DNA from 3 places in the Chryseobacterium lactis genome. Region 1 is predicted to be linked to each of the others. Evidence: riboswitches for the same ligand, from Rfam matches in the RefSeq annotation. Region 1 holds a riboswitch; each other region holds the start of a gene.
What was found. A riboswitch is a leader RNA that binds a small molecule or an ion and turns the genes downstream of it on or off. The one in region 1 is predicted to bind cobalamin.
Positions count from the first base shown of each region.

Region 1 (6,184 bases):
AAACGGCAAAAGAACTTGATCAGCATAGTAGTACAGATGAAACGAAATACTTTGAACTGATCAAAAAGATTACTTTATTGAAACAGGCTTCCATACGATTGAGCAATATGATCGAATATTCTCCTATCAAAGGCATTTATGGAGATCGAAAAAGATAGTTTAAATACAATTTTTTGTATTCTGTGACAAAAAGTCCTATAAATTTTTAGGAATAAATATTGTAATTTAAACTTTGAAAAAATTTAAAATAATACATAATAGAAATATGGACATTAAAAAGGAATTCAGAGATTTCTCTGTAAAACATTTAGGAAATAACGGTTTGGTTACCGATCAGTATATGGGAATGTATGGCCCAACGAATCTTACTCCGTACATCATGGAAGAAAGAAGATTAAATGTTGCTCAAATGGACGTTTTTTCTCGTTTGATGATGGACAGAATTATCTTCCTGGGAACAGGTATTGATGATCAGGTTGCCAATATCGTGACGGCTCAGCTTTTATTCTTAGAAAGTGCAGACCCGTCTAAAGATATTCAGATCTACATCAACTCTCCTGGAGGTAGCGTGTATGCAGGTCTTGGAATTTATGACACAATGCAGATCATTAAGCCGGATGTTGCGACAATCTGTACAGGTATGGCCGCTTCAATGGGAGCTGTATTATTGGTTGCCGGAGAAAAAGGAAAACGTTCTGCTCTTAAGCACTCAAGAGTAATGATTCACCAGCCGTCAGGAGGAGCACAAGGAGTTGCTTCTGATATGGAAATCAACCTGAGAGAAATGTTGAAATTAAAGCAGGAGCTTTATGAGATCATTGGTCACCATTCAGGACAAACATATGAGTGGGTTGAAAAATCTTCTGACAGAGACTACTGGATGACTTCTGAAGAAGCAAAAGGCTACGGAATGGTAGATGAGGTTTTACAGAGATCTACAGAGAAAAAATAATTGATTGTAAAATCATAAAAAAGAAACGCACCAATCCGGTGCGTTTCTTTTTGTATCAAACTGTCAGTTTCATTAGGAATTATCTACGGTCAATGTATCAGTCCTGTTATCTGCATCCCTCGAATTGAAGAGGTGAATGTTCCCCTCCTCCGGAGGGGTGGCAAAAATTCAAAGAATTTTTGACGGGGTGGTTAACCAATACTTATTTCTTTACAACCTTGTGAATACTAGAGTTTTTGGCTGTTTTAATCTCAACAAAATACACTCCTGAGTGTAAAGACTGAATATTAATTCTTGCAGTTTGGGAAGTCATTACTTTTTGTCCGGTAACCGAATAAATATTTACTTCTTTCAGGCTATCGGTAGTGTCGATTTGAATAAAATCACTGGCCGGATTTGGGTAAATATTAAAAACTTTTTTATTCACCGTTGAGGTACCAAGTGTTGCATCAATCGCTTCTGTAGGGATAAATGGTCTTCTTTGTCCAAAGCTTAAGCCCAGCCAGTCATTATTTCCCAACTGGATCTGCGAAAGATCAGCTTTCTGTTGCCAGCTTGAGAGGTCTTTCCCTTTGTACAGTTTCCAGCTTTCCGATCCGGAAGTATTTCCGGTAAAACTATTAAGTGACAGGTTAGAAATCTGACCATTTCCTTCGGTAAAACTGAAATAAGAACTTTGACTTTGAATGAGTTGCAGCGCCTGTTCTGCATTTATACTTCCGTTGTATTGAATTCCAAAGACAAAAGAATTGGCATTTCCGGTGGTAGTGTCAGTTCCAAAATCAATCACCACAAGACTTTTATTACTTCCGGTTCCAATCCAGTTAGTAATCTGCGATGATTTGTACCATTGAGAACTATAAGCTGCAACAGGTACAGATGGCGGAGTATTGATAACGGTATCATCAGATCCGTAAGTCACCCCATACCAGTTTCCATCAACTAGCGGAGTATAGCCAACACCATTATTCCAGGTCATATTTTCTGCGCCGGGTCCGGACCAGGTAATCCAATAATCATCGGTAGAAGGAGTGTGATCATTATAAGTAAGGCTAAAAAGGAAGCCGGTAGGAATGTCAACAGCCATTTTAGGTTCTGCCGTTACAATAGCATTGATCATGTCCTCCATGGTTAAATTGTTGGAGTCAAAACGATATCCCCAGGCATAAGATTCTGGAGTATTATTGTCATTAAAATCAGTGACAAAATAAGCTTTTTTAGAACCTGTTCCCACCCAAAAACGGATGTCATTTTCTGTAAATTGAGCCCATAAAAACTGCATGCAAAACAGTAAGAAAAAGAAATAGATTTTTCTCATGATATAATTAAATTAAAGTTTTATTCCCGAAACTTATTAAATGGAAAAGGACTAATATCCTCAATCCTCAAATTAAAAGTTTTTCCAAGGCAGGTCTCCTGGCTCGCATCCTATACTAAACCTTCCCGGGATTTTGGGCCAGTGGTATGATGTAACTATAGGTAAAACAGCTTACAGTTGCGGGTACAGCTCAAGAATTGATATTCTCACTTGATTCCCTATTAATGAACAATGTTCAACCTTAAAACGCCGCAAATATATCATATAAATTCCGGAACCGTTTTGTGAATTATTTCTCTTCTTCCCCGAATGTTCGGATCGTTGAGTACAGTTGAAATTTTTAATTTGACTGATTGTTAATGAATTGGAGTTAAATGCTTTATTTGTTATGTTAATTTTGAGTTTTTGTTGTTTATATTGAATTCATTTTGGAGATTCTATTGTTAAAATATAATTATCATTGTATTTAAGATCAGTTTACAATCAATTTATACTTTCGCGCCATAAAAGTTAATATGAAAAAACTACTATTACCGGCGCTGGTTATGACCGCATTATTCTCTTGTAATAAAGATGATGACAATGCAAATAACCAGGATATCAATTATTCGAAGCTTCCTCAGGAGTTTGCTTTTACAAAAATGGCAACCATCAATGGAGTAGATGTGATCAATGGCGGATTTGGTTCCGGTGCAGCGGCTCATCCATCCAGGAAAGGAGAGTTTTATGTCATTACCGACCGTGGCCCGAATACAGATTATCTGAACGGTAAAAAGTTTTTGACCCCCAATTTTACCCCAACAATTATGCATTTTAAAATTAATGCCGAAGGAAATATTGAGGTAATCAAATATATTAAACTTAAAAATCCATCCGGGCAACCAATTACTGGATTACCAAACCCTGTAGGAATGGGAAGTACCGGAGAAGTTGCTTATGATGCAACAGGAAATGTCTTGGGAACAGATAAATATGGATTGGACAGTGAAAGTATTGTGGCAGCTCCAGACGGTACTTTCTGGGTTTCTGATGAGTATGGTCCGCATATCGTTCATTACAGCGCTGAAGGCATAGAAATGGAAAGAATAAGTCCGGTTGGAGTAAATACAGGAACGAGAAAACTGCCTGCGGTTTTAGCAAAAAGAAGAGCCAACAGAGGAATGGAAGGACTTTGCTTAACACCGGATGGAAGAACGTTGGTAGGTACTATGCAATCCATGATGTATGTTCCCAATAAAACTGCCGCAAAGAATACAACTTTAACGAGAATTGTGACTTTCGATACGGTTACCGGCCAGACTAAGCAGTTTTTATACAAGCAGGATGGTGGTGCTTCGGATTCTGTCTGTGATATTACAGCTTTAAGCAATACCGAATTCTTAGTGATAGAAAGAGATGGAAACTTTGGATCTCAGGGAGGAATCAAGAAAGTATACAGAATCAACATCGGCGGAGCAACCGATGTTACCGGATCTGATTTTACTGCCGTTGACGGAATGAAGGTGAATAATAAAGCATTGGAAGAATGTACCTGGGATGAACTTGCCACTGCAGGAATCAAAGCAGTTTCAAAAACATTAGCAGTAAATCTTGTTACAAAACTAGGGTATGAACATGATAAATTTGAAGGGATTGTTTATCTCGGAAATAATAAACTGGCTGTCTTCAATGATGATGACTTCGGAGTAGTAGATGACGGAAACGGGAACCCAAAAGCCAAAATTTTACCTAAAACAGGTAAAGTAGACAAAGGAACTATGTACGTAGTCGATATTCAATAATTAGATTTTTTTAAAGAAAACGGCGGAATCGAAGATTCCGCCGTTTTTATTGCATTATTGCTTGTTTTAGAGGTTTTTGTTGATACTTATCGTTTGATTACCTTTATCGTTTTGGCAATATCATTATCTGTATTTATCTTAACCAGGTACGTTCCGGATCCTAAAGAAGAAATATCCACTGTTCCTTTATTATCATTGATTGCTTTAGTAAGTATTTGTTGTCCTGCCATATTGTAGACCATAACTGTAAGAATCTTTTGGTCAAACGAAATATTTAAGTTGTCATGTACGGGATTAGGGTGAATTTTTAGATGGTCTGATGTTGTTGAAGTCTCATCAACTGCTAAGGTAGCCGTGGGGCAAGCCAGAGAAATAAGGGTATTTCTATTGGTGGTAGTTCCATCTGCTAATTGCCCGCTGCCATTGCTTCCACATAGCCAAGATGTACCATCTGCTTTGGTAACGAAAGTATGTTTCGTACCGGATGATATATTTTGCCAATTAGTCTCCGTTCCGTTTTGTGTTGGTACAAGAACGCTCGTATACATGGTACCATTACCTAATTGACCGAAACCATTTTCTCCCCATGCCCATAATGTTTTATCGGTTTTTATAGCAAAGACAGAACGCCCCCCAGCAGATATGTTTTGCCAATTGTTTCCTGTTCCAATTTGTACTGGTGAATGCTTATCAGCTAATGTTCCATCTCCGAGTTGTCCATAGTGATTATATCCCCAAGCCCAAAGGGTTCCGTTTGTTTTTGTGGCTACAGAATAACTATAACCGGCATCAATACTTTGCCAATCAGTAGCTGTTCCTATCTGTACCGGGATGGTTTTGTTTGTTGTTGATCCATTGCCTACTTGTCCATAGCCATTGTGTCCCCATCCCCATAGAGTTCCATCTGTTTTGATTGCCAGTGAATGACTATATCCAACACTGATGCTTTTCCAATTCGTTGCAGTTCCGATTTGTGTTGGTGTATTTCTGTCGATGGTTGTACCATCCCCCAATATTCCATCAGTATTACGTCCCCAAGCCCACAGTGTTCCGTCTGTTTTTATTGCTAACGAAATTCCATCTCCAGTACTTATACTTTTCCAATTCGTTGATGTCCCTATCTGTGTTGGAACTAGCCTGGAACTACTGGTTCCATCACCTAATTGCCCGGAAGAATTAAATCCCCACATCCAAAGGCTCCCATCTGTTTTTATTGCTGCTGAATAGCTGGAACCAGCACAGATGGTTTTCCAATCAGTAGCTGTTCCTATTTGAACCGGAGCCGATCTACTTGTTGTGGTTCCATCGCCCAATTGACTCAGACTATTAAATCCCCATGCCCATAATGTTCCATCATTTTTTATGGCCAATGAATAGTCATTCCCAGCACTGATTTCCTTGAAACATTGTCCATAAGAGAAACTATTTATTATAATGAAGATAAATAGAAAGCATAATTGTTTTTTCATAGATAAGTTTTATAATATTTTCCTACTCATTTAGCTTTTCGGATTCGCTTCGTTTGAATGGTTTCTGAACTCCATAAAAATGAATTTTTTCAAGATCAAATTAATTCATACAAGAAATTAGAGTTAATGAATGGATGAAATTAATGGGAATGTATTTTGGCAATCAAATATTGATGATTAATCATGAAATCTTAACTTTCTCAGTATCATGAAAGTTATTGTTGGAGATTTTAAGAAATAACCGTACAAGTTGTATTGTTGAAATACTCCTTATGACTTGAAAAAATAAAGAATTATTATTAATTGTTTGAAACAATTAATGTTGATGAATTAATAAAATGAAATATAAATAGTTTTGTTGATTTTCATGGTTGAGTTGATTTTTAAATTTAGGTTTTAGTTTTTATGAGAAAACAATAAAATCATTAATAACGGATCTTATGTTTTCAATTACAAAAATATATCTTTCTTTTGGATCATCAAGTGATTAATGAAAAAATAATATTAATTTTATACTCAATAAGCAAGGCAACCGATTCTATCCATTATAAGATCTTAGGATATTGCCCGTTTAAAAGATAATAACGATTTTCCATTGGCTTTAGTCAAAACTGATAATAAAAAAGTCCTGGAAGTAATTTTCCAGGACTTTGTTTTCCATATT
Region 1 is NZ_CP033924.1:2,967,015-2,973,198, forward strand. It holds gene dnaG (DNA primase) at 1-158, shown strand, start outside; gene clpP (ATP-dependent Clp endopeptidase proteolytic subunit ClpP) at 266-952, shown strand; gene EG342_RS13265 (T9SS type A sorting domain-containing protein) at 1,155-2,270, opposite strand; cobalamin riboswitch at 2,342-2,529, opposite strand; gene EG342_RS13270 (esterase-like activity of phytase family protein) at 2,786-4,051, shown strand; gene EG342_RS13275 (T9SS type A sorting domain-containing protein) at 4,138-5,520, opposite strand.

Region 2 (6,184 bases), 2.5 Mb from region 1:
AGAGGTAAAATTTTTCTGATATTCATATCTAATTAATTTATTTTAAAAGTTGATATTGAGATTTACACTGTAATTTCTTTGTGGTAAAGGATAAGAAAGCATCGTGTAATAAGTTGTATTAAAAATATTATTCACCTTAAAGCCCAGCGTATAATTTTTATAAAATGTGAAACCGGCACCAGCATTCATTACAAAATATGGATCAAGTGCAGCACCTTTTGTTTCATTGGAATCTGTATAGGTACGTCCGTTAAACATTCCCTGTACATATACTTTCACAAAATCATATTGATAATCAATACTTCCTGTAAATTTGTGATAAGGTACGTACATCAGCTGTTTTTTAATACTAAGATCTGTAGATTTGGTATAAGAATATCCCAGATTCGATTTCAAAATATGTTTTCCAAACTTTTTTTCGTATCCCAACTGTGACTCCAACCCGTAAGATTCTACTTTTGCAGTATTAAATGCTGCATAATATCCGGCAAGTGTCGGAAGCCATCTGATCATGTCCCGGATATTCATATAGTACGGAATTACAGAAAGTTTAAAATCTCCTGCCATAAATTGGTTTCTCCATTCAAACTGATAGGATGTTTCAGGCTTCAGATCTTTATTTCCACCTTGTCCCCAGTACAGGTCATTGAATGTTGAAAATTTGAAATTTCTGGAAACATCCAACCCTACATGATACCAATCTACAGCATTCCATTTTCCTGAAAAAGAAAATAAAACGGGTGAACTTATATCCTCCACAAAATCCTTCTTTATTCCTGCCTCAAAACGCAAATCTTTTGTGGTGAAGTATCTTAATAATCCGGAAACAGAACCTATATTTCTGTGAACGTCTCCCACCATTGAAGTTCCTTCTCCGTTTCCTTTATTCAGCTGATATTCCGCGATGATATTGATATTCCATTTCGGATGTACGAAATAATTGAAATCATTTTTCACGATATAGTTTTTCCCGGTTCCTCCACTGGTATAAGGTTTGTCAATATTGCTGAAATATTGGAAATTCTCTTCCGTGTAAGCGGCTTTGAATGAGTTGCTGAATTTGGATTCATTCCAATCCCAGGAAACAAGACTTCGGATATTCTGAGTATGATACTTCGTTTTCGTTTCAAGATCTCCAAAAAAAACAGGATAATGCTGTCTTCCATTAAAGAATTCAGAAATCCATGAAATCTGATGATGAGGGGCAATTTTATAAGCTGTAGCTATATTGAAATTGGTATTATAATACTGTCCGTTATCGTTTGTATACGTTTTCCCTTCGTTTTCTACCTTATAATTATTCTCACTTGCTGAATAATTTCCGGAAGCCTTAAAGCTGAATTTATCATTACTGTAAGACCCTTTAACAAAGTTATTATAGGTACTAAAAGAAGCTGCTTCTGAAAATAAAGAACCATGAAATCCTTTGTTAAAATTCAGATCATTATTCAAATGAATACTTCCCCCGATGGCTCCACTTCCATAAATTACACTTCCTCCTCCAGCTTTTATTCCGATCTGATCATAGCCAAATAAGGAAATATTATTGATATCTCCCTGCCCTAAAAACATAGAATTTATATTGATCCCGTTCCAGACAAAAGCAGTCTGCTGGGCCGTGGTCCCCCTGAACGATGGAGAAGAAACAGCACCTCGTCCGTTTTCTTTAATATAGAGTTGTGACTGAAATCTCAGCAGGTCAGAAAGATTGGTGGAGTTTTTTTCGGCATCTTCAGTCGTAATGGTCTTTACAGGATGAAAAAGCTTTACTTTATTCATCTGACTGTCGAAAATATAAATAGTATCAATGGCCTTCTCCTGTCCAAAAAGAAAACAACCATACGATGAAAAAAGCAGTACTAAAGATCTTTTTATATCCATACTCTTTTACTTTTCCTCCGAAAGCAATATGTTTTTTTGATTATGATTCTGGCAGGTCTCCTGACTTTCGCTTTCTGTGCCTTCCCGTTTCAGACAGTGGCTTTTTACAGAAACTTTTGTTGCGATTTACAGTTGCGGGGACAGTCCGGGGGTTACACCCGATTCCCTTTTCATTCCAATATCCTGGAAACCAAAATTTTTGCAAAGATAGCTTTTTAAATGTATTAGACAAAAAGGAGAATATAGCTTGCCATACTCCGGATATTTACTGATCGGTAACAATAAAAAAGCTGCCTTCAATACTGAAAGCAGCCATTATAAAGTATATATCTTTTTTAAATTATTTACCTATAACTTCTGTAATTGGATTTCCAACATTTCCACTTGGGAACTGGATTTTCAATAAAGAAGAAACCGTAGGTGCAATATCCGTCATATGATAAGCTTTATTGCTTTCTCCGTGCTGCACTCCCCATCCCATAAAGATTAACGGAATGTGTGAATCATAAGAATTCCACACGCTGTGTGTTGTTCCCGTTTTAGAATATGGAGGAAGCATAGAGTCGTGAGAAATCAATTGAATATCTCCGCTTCTTTGTCTGTTGATTCCGTTGATGATTCTTTGTTTAATAGGCTCCGGAATACTTGACTCCTGCACTTTATCTACAGAAACAGCATATAAAACAGTAGGATCTTTTTCCAGTTCTTTTACCGCAAAATTTCTTACATCATCCAATTCCAGTTTACTATCTGCCAATACTTTTCTGTCAAAATATATCTGATAGTTATCAATAGCATTGATTAATTTATCTGCTCCAAACTTATCTTTCAGCTTTTGGTTAAGATTTTTTTCTGCACCTTCACCAAAGAAACCGGTGGTGATTTTATGCTCTTTAAGGAATCCTACAGAATGTGCTCCTCCGTGGTCAGCAGAAAGGAAAACAGTATACTCCCCTTTTCCTACTTTGGAATCAAGATATTTGAAAAACTCTGCTAAATCCTGATCCAGTCTGATATACACATCTTCTACCTCAATAGAATTAGGTCCGAATTTATGTCCTGCATAATCTGTGGAAGCCAGGTTGATGGCTAAGAAATCCGTAATATTATCTCCACCCAGTTTTTCACCTTCTACAGAAGCTTCCGCCAATTTCAAGGTCAATGTATTTCCAAAAGGAGTGTAACGAATATTATCTTTTTTTGTCTGATAATCCTGAGCTAAATTGCTGTAAGGGAATGTAGGGGTTTTTGCACTTCCCAGTAATCCTTCCCAGGCAGAATTATCAGGTGAACTTTCCGTATACTGATTGATCGGAAGTAAGGTATTCCAACCGTTTGAAACCAATTTTTCAGGCAAATTCTGAGAGTTGAATGATTTTACCCATTGAGGAAGATCATTCATATACCATGTACTGGTAATAAAATTTCCTGTACTGTCATCAAACCAGAAAGCCCCGTTTGGAGTATGTCCCGCAGGAAGAATAGAAGCACGGTCCTTCAAAGAAACCCCGATTACTTTCCCTTGGAAATTAGTGGCTAATCTCAATTCGTCAGTTACTGTGGTAGACCAAAGGTTTTTCGGAGAATGGCTTCCGATTTTAGCATTGGTAGTTCCTACAGGCTGCACACTTTCGTCTGCCGTACAATAAACTCCCTTACCTGTTTCCTTATCCGTCCAGTCGTTTCCGGCTATTCCGTGGATTGCAGGTACAGATCCTGTATAGATACATGTATGTCCCAAAGCCGTAATGGTAGGAACATAAGGAATATGTACATTGTTTAAAGAATATCCTGTGTTCAAAAGTCTTTTGAAACCATCATTTCCATACTTCCCGTAAAAACGGTACAAATAATCCCAACGCATCTGATCTACGACCAGACCTACGACTAATTTCGGTCTTTCAAGTTGGGTATTTTTGTTCTTCTGTGCATTGATTGTAACTACGGACAAGAAAGTAGCTGCCGCAATTGAAATGTTCCTAAGCATCCAAGTAAAATTTTTATTGATCACAAATTTAAGCGTTTTGAAAGTTTTGGAGTGTGAAATTTTATTTAATTTTGATATTTTACAACCGATCAACTTATTTTGCTATGGTTTTAGGAGTCTACTGGTATTTTAAATTTCCTGAAAATTTATATCATTTCAATTTTTTTAAATTCTTTGAAGGCTTCGGAGGCCACGCTGATAATGATGCTGAATTGATCGCAAAGGTCCGGGTTGATCATATTGATCATTTTATCCAAAAACTGGAAACTTTAAAAGAACATTTCAAAAGAACCTTTTTACAACTGAACATTGATGGAAACCAGCTTATCATAAGTATAGGAGACCATCAGCTTTTTGATTATCACTTCCAGTTTGCTCTTGAAATTGAAAATTTACTTAGTCGTGAAAATGCTGTATTGATAGAACCTGGCGATCCTTTTAAAATTCAAAATACCAAAGTCTATCATCCGGAAAGAGAGCAATTTAAAAGAATTGAATATAATTTCATCCAGATCGTTGGGTCAGACTTTAAAAAAAACAACGCAGAAATTCTTTCCATCAGAATCGACTGTAATTTACCCTTAGTATCTAAAAAGGATTTCCTTCATGACGTTGTCTTAATTTGTAAGGATGAAAACCTCAATATCTTTTATTACAACGATTACGATTTTGAAGATCAATGCAACCTGATGTTATTTTTCACTAATGGAAGGCAGTATAAAGACGGTATTCAAACCATTGATATCAATTCATTCGGGAATAAAATAAGATCTCTTACCCAAAAATATCAGTTTCATTTTGGCCATTTTGGTGGGTTAAAATACTATCCTCTTAACGGGCCTCATATTGAATTGATGGAGGATGAAAATTTTATTTTAAATTAATAATAATCAACACAGTATCACTATGATTACATTCAAATATGTTATCCTGTACGTAGAAAACGTAGAACAATCTATGAATTTTTATAAAAACACCTTTAATACCGAAATAAAATTCATCACTCCGGAAAAAGATTATGGAGAGCTTATTACGGGAGACACAAGTCTTTCATTTGCTTCCATTGAGCTCGCCGGTTCAAATTTGAAACAAGGATTTTTAACCTCCAAAACCCACGCTAAACCTTTCGGAATTGAACTTGGATTTGTAACTGATGATGTTGAAGCCCTGGTGGAAAAAGCCATTCAAAACGGAGCCACTTTATATGAAGACATTACCTTGAAGCCATGGGGACAGAAAACAGCCTACGTTCAGGATCCTGATCATTATCTCATTGAAATCTGTACTGAGATTCAGTAATATTAATCTATGGAAATAAAAAAACTACAAAAATTAGCCGTTAATTCCAGCCTTAATTGGGGACATAACGGCTATACAACAGACAGAATATATTCCGTTTCTTCGATTGAATATGCAGGTTCGTTTGAATTTACCATAAGGGAAAAGTCATTGTCTTATACCAAAGTCTGGGAAACCGGTTCTGAGGATATTGATGAACTTAATCTTCTTATTGAAAAAGGACAATCCTTTGGAGCTTATCACAAGGATGAACTTGTCGGATGGATCATCTGTGAACAAAGAACATGGAACAACAGTTTCTACATTGAAAATATTCTGATTGATGAAAAATACAGAAGACAAGGCATCGGCATTATGTTGATTAAAAATGCGATCAAAGAAGCCAGAAGATTAAATTGTAGAGTTATTGAGCTTGAAACCCAGAATACCAACTACCCTGCCATACAATTTTATCGAAGAATGGGATTTAATATTACAGGGCTCAACACCAGACTATACGAAAACTCTGAGGAAATCGCCTTGTTTATGACTTTGGATATTGAATAAAATCAAAAAATAGACTTTCAAACATTTTTAATATTAAAACACTTTGAAGTGTCTTAATAATTTTATACATTAGTAATCAATAAATTAAAAACAAATTACTATGAAAAATTTAAAAAAGTTAAAAAGAAACCAATTGGTATTGATTGCCGGAGGGGATACTCCTTATGCATTATGTGACCTTGATGGCAATTGCCCTCCTACAGCAGGTTCATCCTACTGCAACGACGGTACTTGCTATAGAGTTACCGGAGGTGGCGGAGGCAATCCTGGCGGCGGCGGTGGTGGTATCATCTGTCATGAGCCTATGCGTTTCTGCCAGGAATGGGAAACAGGATGCGGATGTGTTTATTAAAATATGTTGTCAGATAAATTTAGAGCGGTTTTTTACCGCTTTTTTGTTTTGAAAAGATGCATCTTTGTAGTATGACTAATAATTAGAAACTTCATGTTACGAACAATCTATTTTATAAT
Region 2 is NZ_CP033924.1:5,462,327-5,468,510, forward strand. It holds gene EG342_RS24370 (YncE family protein) at 1-26, opposite strand, end outside; gene EG342_RS24375 (TonB-dependent receptor plug domain-containing protein) at 43-1,881, opposite strand; cobalamin riboswitch at 1,915-2,091, opposite strand; gene pafA (alkaline phosphatase PafA) at 2,222-3,868, opposite strand; gene EG342_RS24385 (hypothetical protein) at 3,973-4,752, shown strand; gene EG342_RS24390 (VOC family protein) at 4,775-5,167, shown strand; gene EG342_RS24395 (GNAT family N-acetyltransferase) at 5,177-5,713, shown strand; gene EG342_RS24400 (hypothetical protein) at 5,814-6,065, shown strand; gene EG342_RS24405 (tetratricopeptide repeat protein) at 6,159-6,184, shown strand, end outside.
Region 2: linked by a shared signal. The riboswitch ahead of EG342_RS24375 (TonB-dependent receptor plug domain-containing protein) and the one ahead of EG342_RS13265 (T9SS type A sorting domain-containing protein) in region 1 are both predicted to bind cobalamin.

Region 3 (6,184 bases), 2.3 Mb from region 1:
TGAAGATAGGACAACGTGTCCGTATTACGGGAAGTACCAGCGTAGGAACGATTGAGAAAATCTCCCGAAACAAAGTGATTGTCAACTACGGAACATTCAAGACTACGATTAATGCAGATGAGTTAGAACGAATTTAACTCAGTTTAAAAAATAAAAAAAGCTGTTAAACCAGCTGGGGTCGGAAGAAATTCCGACCTTTTTATATTTAAAACTTTTATAAGGATTATTGTTTATCATGTTGCGAAGTTCCACCGGACAGCATCTTTTTGCCATTTTATAGCCCGGATTAATCAATCTTAGGTCTTATTTATCAAAAGAAAACTATATTACTAATTTATTAACCCTAGAAATAATAATTTGCAGACGATCAATAAATTAGTACATTAGTCATCATAAGAAATAGATTAATGAATCACTCAAAAGCAATCATTTTTCTTAGAATGCAAAATGATCATCGGTGAAAAATCCTACTCAATAAACTCATTAAAATGCCTAAAATATTAATTATTGTACTTCTCTCACTATTTTGTCATTCTGCTTTCGGGCAAGCCCAAAAAGTAGGACAATTTGTTGAAAAATATGCCCTTGAGAATCAATTTAATGGAACGGTTTTAATTCAAAAAGATTCAAAAATAATTTATCATAAAAGTTTTGGTGTCGCTGAGCGGTCTTTCAATTCGCCGACCACAAACGATACCAAATACCAGGTTTGTTCTATAACCAAAACCTTTACTGCTGTTCTAATTCTTCAGCTTGTAGATCAAGGAAAAATTGATTTAAATAAAAAAATACTTGACTATTTACCCGATTACAAAGGGGAAGCTGGATCTAAGGTATCTATTCACCAGTTATTAAATCATACCTCCGGAATGAAAAATACAGACACAGCAAGAGATGAAAATTTTTTAAAATACGGATTAGGATTCTATAATAGACCGTATCAATTAAAAGAGATTGTAACTCAATTTTGTTCCAATCCGTTGGTGAATAAACCGGGAACAAAATTTGATTATAATAATGGAGAATATATGATCCTAGGCCGAATTTTGGAAGTTATGTATCAAATGACCTATGAAGAAATACTAAGTCAAAAAATCCTTATCCCTTTAAAAATGTACAATTCGGGGCTTATTTCTCATTATAAATTGATAGAGAATTTGGCAACCCCTTATTACAAGGATAAAAATCTTGATCATTTAATTCCAAATATTCCCATGTATGTAGGAGACTTTTCTGCTGCGGGTGCTATGTATTCCTGTACATCTGATCTTATCAAATTTAACAATGCTCTTTTTGATTATCAACTCATCAAAAAAGAAACTTTAGACAAGCTTCTGAATCCAGGTCTGGATGATTATGGATACAGTGTCTGGATTCGAGACGTTAAAAAGTACAAAAGAATGGAACGGTATGGAAAAATAGAAGGTGCAAATTGCGTATGGTTTCATTATTTGAACAATGATTTAAGTATCATTATTCTATCAAATACCAACGAGACCAACCTGGGTGATTACGCCGCAAAAATTGGAAAGACTATTCTTTAAATTCGTCCATTTAATTTATATATTTGGGAAATCAAAAATTTGTAATGATGATTTCTGTAAACAAAGCATTCTATTTATCCGCTTTCAGCATTTTTTCTTTGGCATTCGTTAAAGGTCAGAATAAAGTTCCTTTCGGTGTTGTAAAAGCTGAAGAAGGATACGCCAATGTACGCGTTCATAAGGATAACTACAGAAAAATTGTAGATAAAATCCGCATGCGTAAAGGGGATGTATTTGTTTACGTAAAACCCGCTCCCGGAGAAACGGAGTGGATCTGGATTAAATATCCTGAAAAACAGGATGAGGATAAACCCTTCGTAAGGTATGAAACCCTTGATAAGGAAGGAATGGTTAATAAAGAGCGTATTGCCTATATCGATCAGCTTCCGGCATACACGCCTTCGAAATCTAAAAACGGGAAATCAATGATATTCACAGATAATTCTGATCCTAAAGTCCCTACGGCCCAAAGAAGTAAAGTCGTTATCGATGTGTACCCTTCCAACGCCGGGTACCGTAAAAAGGAAAAAGATGCTGAAGGTAAAATCCTTACTATTGATAAAATAAAGCCCTGGGGAATCGGCAATGATCTTCCGGAAGGAATGACTGAAATTAAATCAATCAGAGTTCAGCAACCCGGACGAGGTTCCGTTTTTGTAAGAGAAGCTATCAAAAATATGTTCCAGCCTACGATGGATTTCAATAATGTAGCGGTAACTGCTCTGGACAACGACAATATCTTTCTTTATATGACCAATGGTTCGGGAGAATACAGATATACGACTCTTTGGACGATCAAAAAAGGAAGAGTGATCAGTCAGATTATTTATCATAATCCGGAATAATTTCATTATTTTTGCACCCGAAAAGTTTTACCACTTATTCATCACAGAAACTGGTTCTGCTTAACCGCAGATTAAAAGGGAATCGTGTGAAAATCACGGACTGTCGCGCAACTGTAAAGTAACTGAAGTCTTTTATAAAAAGATCCACTGTGCGAGGCATGGGAAGGAGATAAAAGATGTTACAAGTCAGGAGACCTGCCTTTTTCTTAAACAAGCAACTTTCGCGATCTGAAGTTATATTGATCTGATGGATGTTTCAGGGATTTCTAAGGTTCCTGTCATTATTCTGTTGTTTTAATAGATTTCATTTCGCTTTAATTAATAATGAAATATGACTACAGAAGAAAGAATTGAAGCATCCGAAACAAGAATCTTTAAAGCAGTTTTCCCGAACACAACCAATCATTATGATACTCTTTTCGGAGGTACAGCAATGCAGCTGATGGATGAAGTAGCCTTCATCACCGCTACCCGCTTTGCAAGAAAAAGAGTGGTAACGGTAAGCAGTGATAAAATCGATTTTAAAAAACCTATACCTGCAGGAACGATTGTTGAGTTGATCGGAAAAGTTTCTTACGTTGGAAAGACCAGTATGAAAGTAAACGTTGAGATCTTCACCGAACAGATGTACTCTTATGAAAGAGAAAAAGCCATTGTCGGGGATTTCACTTTTGTAGCGATTGACGAATTTAAAAAGCCAATCCAAATTCTATAATAAAAGTTTCGGGCGGCCTTTGGCCGCCCGAAACTATTTACTCAATACAGTTCTCACACGAAAGAAGCCGACTAAATAGTCGGCTCTATATATTATTTAAATTCTAAATTACTTCTGTACTTTCTCTGTTTCCAAACTTCTGCTCAATAGCAATTCAAAAGCCTCACCCATTTCATCTGATGCTCTGCTGATGGCATTTTCAAGCATATTTCTGATTTGTTTTTCGGTCACTCCGGCTTCTGTCCAGCTTTTTCCTGAAGTGTGAGAATTCAGGATGAAAGGCATAATTCTGTCGATAGAACATGCAAAAATAGCATCCGGTGTTTTTTCTTCTTCAAACTCAAGCCATAAATTAAAGAATTCCGTACGCAGTGGCTCATCCAGAATCCCGAAAATCTTTTGAGCAGAAATCTTTTCTCGCTCGAATTTTCCAACCATGGCTTTCTCATCAAATAAGAAAGTATCACCGGCTTCAATTTCCACCAGATCATGTATTGAAAGCATTCTTATTACTCTCAGTAAATCAATATCCGCACGGTTTTTCGCATATGGAAAAAGAATCTGAGCCAGGATAATAATCTGCCACGAGTGTTCTGCAGTGTTTTCTCTTCTGGAATCATCTGCATTATAATTTCTTCTCTGCACGTTCTTCAAAGCATCTACGGCCAGAATAAAATCGATCTCTTTCTGTATCTTCATTGTATTATCTATTATATTTATCTGCAGGATAAACTTTAGTTTTAGTCACCCATTTATTATTTATTTTCTCTTTGGTAATCACCTTTACACGACTTTCTTCCGTCATATCTTCCTCTTTCTCTAATACTGACTCTAATCCTTTATTCGGAACCACTTCATATTCTGTGGTAAAAATTCTGCAACAACCGGATTTTCCTGTAGAAATAAGACGCTTTCTCTTATAATCTACATTAAATAGTCCCAGCGCATTAGAAGCAAGATCTGTCAGTTCTTTACTTTTCACAAAAGCCATTCTTGTACTATTGAATACATAGACATCGTAGGAATCGCTTTGATAATTTCCGTTATTTCCGTTTCTTATCGCAATATCTTCCGTTCCATCGAAATTAAAGTCATCAATGATAACAGGACTTTGCTGCTCTGTCAATTGTATTAGCTTTCCGGATGTAGGTTTTTGATTTTCATTTAATTCTATAACCAGTTCTTCAGAAGTAAAAGTCTGAACCTTGGTGTTTTTATTGTCAAATAATTCTACTGTTCCTTTATCATGACACCTCCCATCGTAGCAATTTTCTACATTGATGATGACAGTATAGTTTTTAGAGGCATTTTTCACCTCAAATTTGTATTGTCCGAAACATAAAGGTCCCAATAAAACAAGAGTCGATAAACTCTTATATACATTAAATCTTTTCATAGTAATAGTAAAAATGGATTGATGTGTTAAAAAAATTTCATAACAAAAATACAAATCATACTATCGATTTCAAAATATAATTGATGAATAGGATCTCTCAGCATGATATAAAAGCTGTTTTTTCAAAAGGAAAGAAATGAATCTGCTGCTACAATACAAATTTAAAATTGGACATTTGATGCATTTGCCTTTACATTTTAAGTCAAAAATCTATCTCTTTTAAAGAATTCTTTATTTTTAAAAAAACCAGTACAAAATTTATTACACTGATTAACAGATAATTAAATAATTTATTTTAAAAATTTCACTACTTTGTATTGCATAATACCATTTTATTTACATATCTTTGTAATGTAAAATTAGAATACGCTCAACTAGCTAGGAGTATTATTCTAAAAATATAACTAATTAACAAAACTTATCAAAGATGAATACTGAAAATACCAAAGCGCAAATGCGAAAAGGAATTCTGGAATTCTGTATTTTAAGTCTCATCAATCATCGTGAAATGTATGTTTCCGACCTTATAGATGAACTAAAAAAAGGAAAACTGGATGTTGTGGAAGGTACCCTCTACCCTCTTCTCACTAGACTTAAAAACGGAGAATTTCTCTCCTACAGATGGGAAGAATCTACCGGAGGACCACCCAGAAAATATTATCAGATCACAGAGAAAGGAAAGCTTTTCCTGAATGAACTTTTAAATACGTGGAATGAGCTGACTGCTTCAGTAAACCAAATCACCCAACAAAATTAAAAACAAAGCTATGAACAAGACACTCTCAATAGGACTCGCAGGTTTTTCTTTTACAATAGAAGAACACGCATATATAAAGCTCAGCGATTACCTGAATGCTCTGAGAAGCTCACTGGATGCTTCGGAAGCAGATGAGGTAATGCATGACATAGAAATAAGAATGGTGGAGATTTTCAATGATTCTCTGGGAAAACGTGAAGTGATTAACGATACTGATGTAGAAAAAGTAATCGCACAAATCGGAAGCCCTGAAAAAATTGAAGAACAGGAAGAAGCTTATTTTTCTGAAAAAACGACAAACAAAAAAAGCAACCCAGGCACAGGTTACACAGATAAAAAACAATTATTCCGTGACCCTGAAAAACAAAAAATTGCAGGGGTTTGCGCAGGATTAGCTCAATATGTAGGAATGGATATTACTGCAATGAGAGCCATCTGGTTAGGAATTTTCATTCTTGGAATCTTCACCGCAGCCATCTCTTCTTCATTGATCGGACTTCTGTATGTTGTTCTTTGGATTGTACTTCCTAAGGCTGAAACAGCAGCAGATTTCCTGAAAATGCAGGGAAAGCCTATGAACTTCGACAATCTTAAAAATGAATCGAACAAACTGGTTCAGTTTGCTAACGAATCTACACAGAGAGTCGGAGAAATATACAACGAAAACAAACCTTATATCAATAACGCAAGCAGCGGTGTATGGAATGTATTCAAGTATATTGTAGGTGGAATCCTCGTACTAATGGCTGTTGGAAGCATCATTGGAGTATTTGTGGTTTTTGGTCTTTTCGGAATGGATACTGACTTCCCGGGAGCGAATGAAATCAGATTCTATATGGATGATCAGGGGCTTGATAAAGTATTAGCTGCTATGATGGTGATCGGAAGCTTAATTCCTGCCATTATCTTCAGCTTACTAAGCATCAA
Region 3 is NZ_CP033924.1:5,278,346-5,284,529, forward strand. It holds gene EG342_RS23515 (endonuclease MutS2) at 1-137, shown strand, start outside; gene EG342_RS23520 (serine hydrolase domain-containing protein) at 489-1,544, shown strand; gene EG342_RS23525 (hypothetical protein) at 1,589-2,389, shown strand; cobalamin riboswitch at 2,424-2,606, shown strand; gene EG342_RS23530 (acyl-CoA thioesterase) at 2,721-3,104, shown strand; gene EG342_RS23535 (HD domain-containing protein) at 3,213-3,803, opposite strand; gene EG342_RS23540 (XAC2610-related protein) at 3,808-4,500, opposite strand; gene EG342_RS23545 (PadR family transcriptional regulator) at 4,928-5,257, shown strand; gene EG342_RS23550 (PspC domain-containing protein) at 5,268-6,184, shown strand, end outside.
Region 3: linked by a shared signal. The riboswitch ahead of EG342_RS23530 (acyl-CoA thioesterase) and the one ahead of EG342_RS13265 (T9SS type A sorting domain-containing protein) in region 1 are both predicted to bind cobalamin.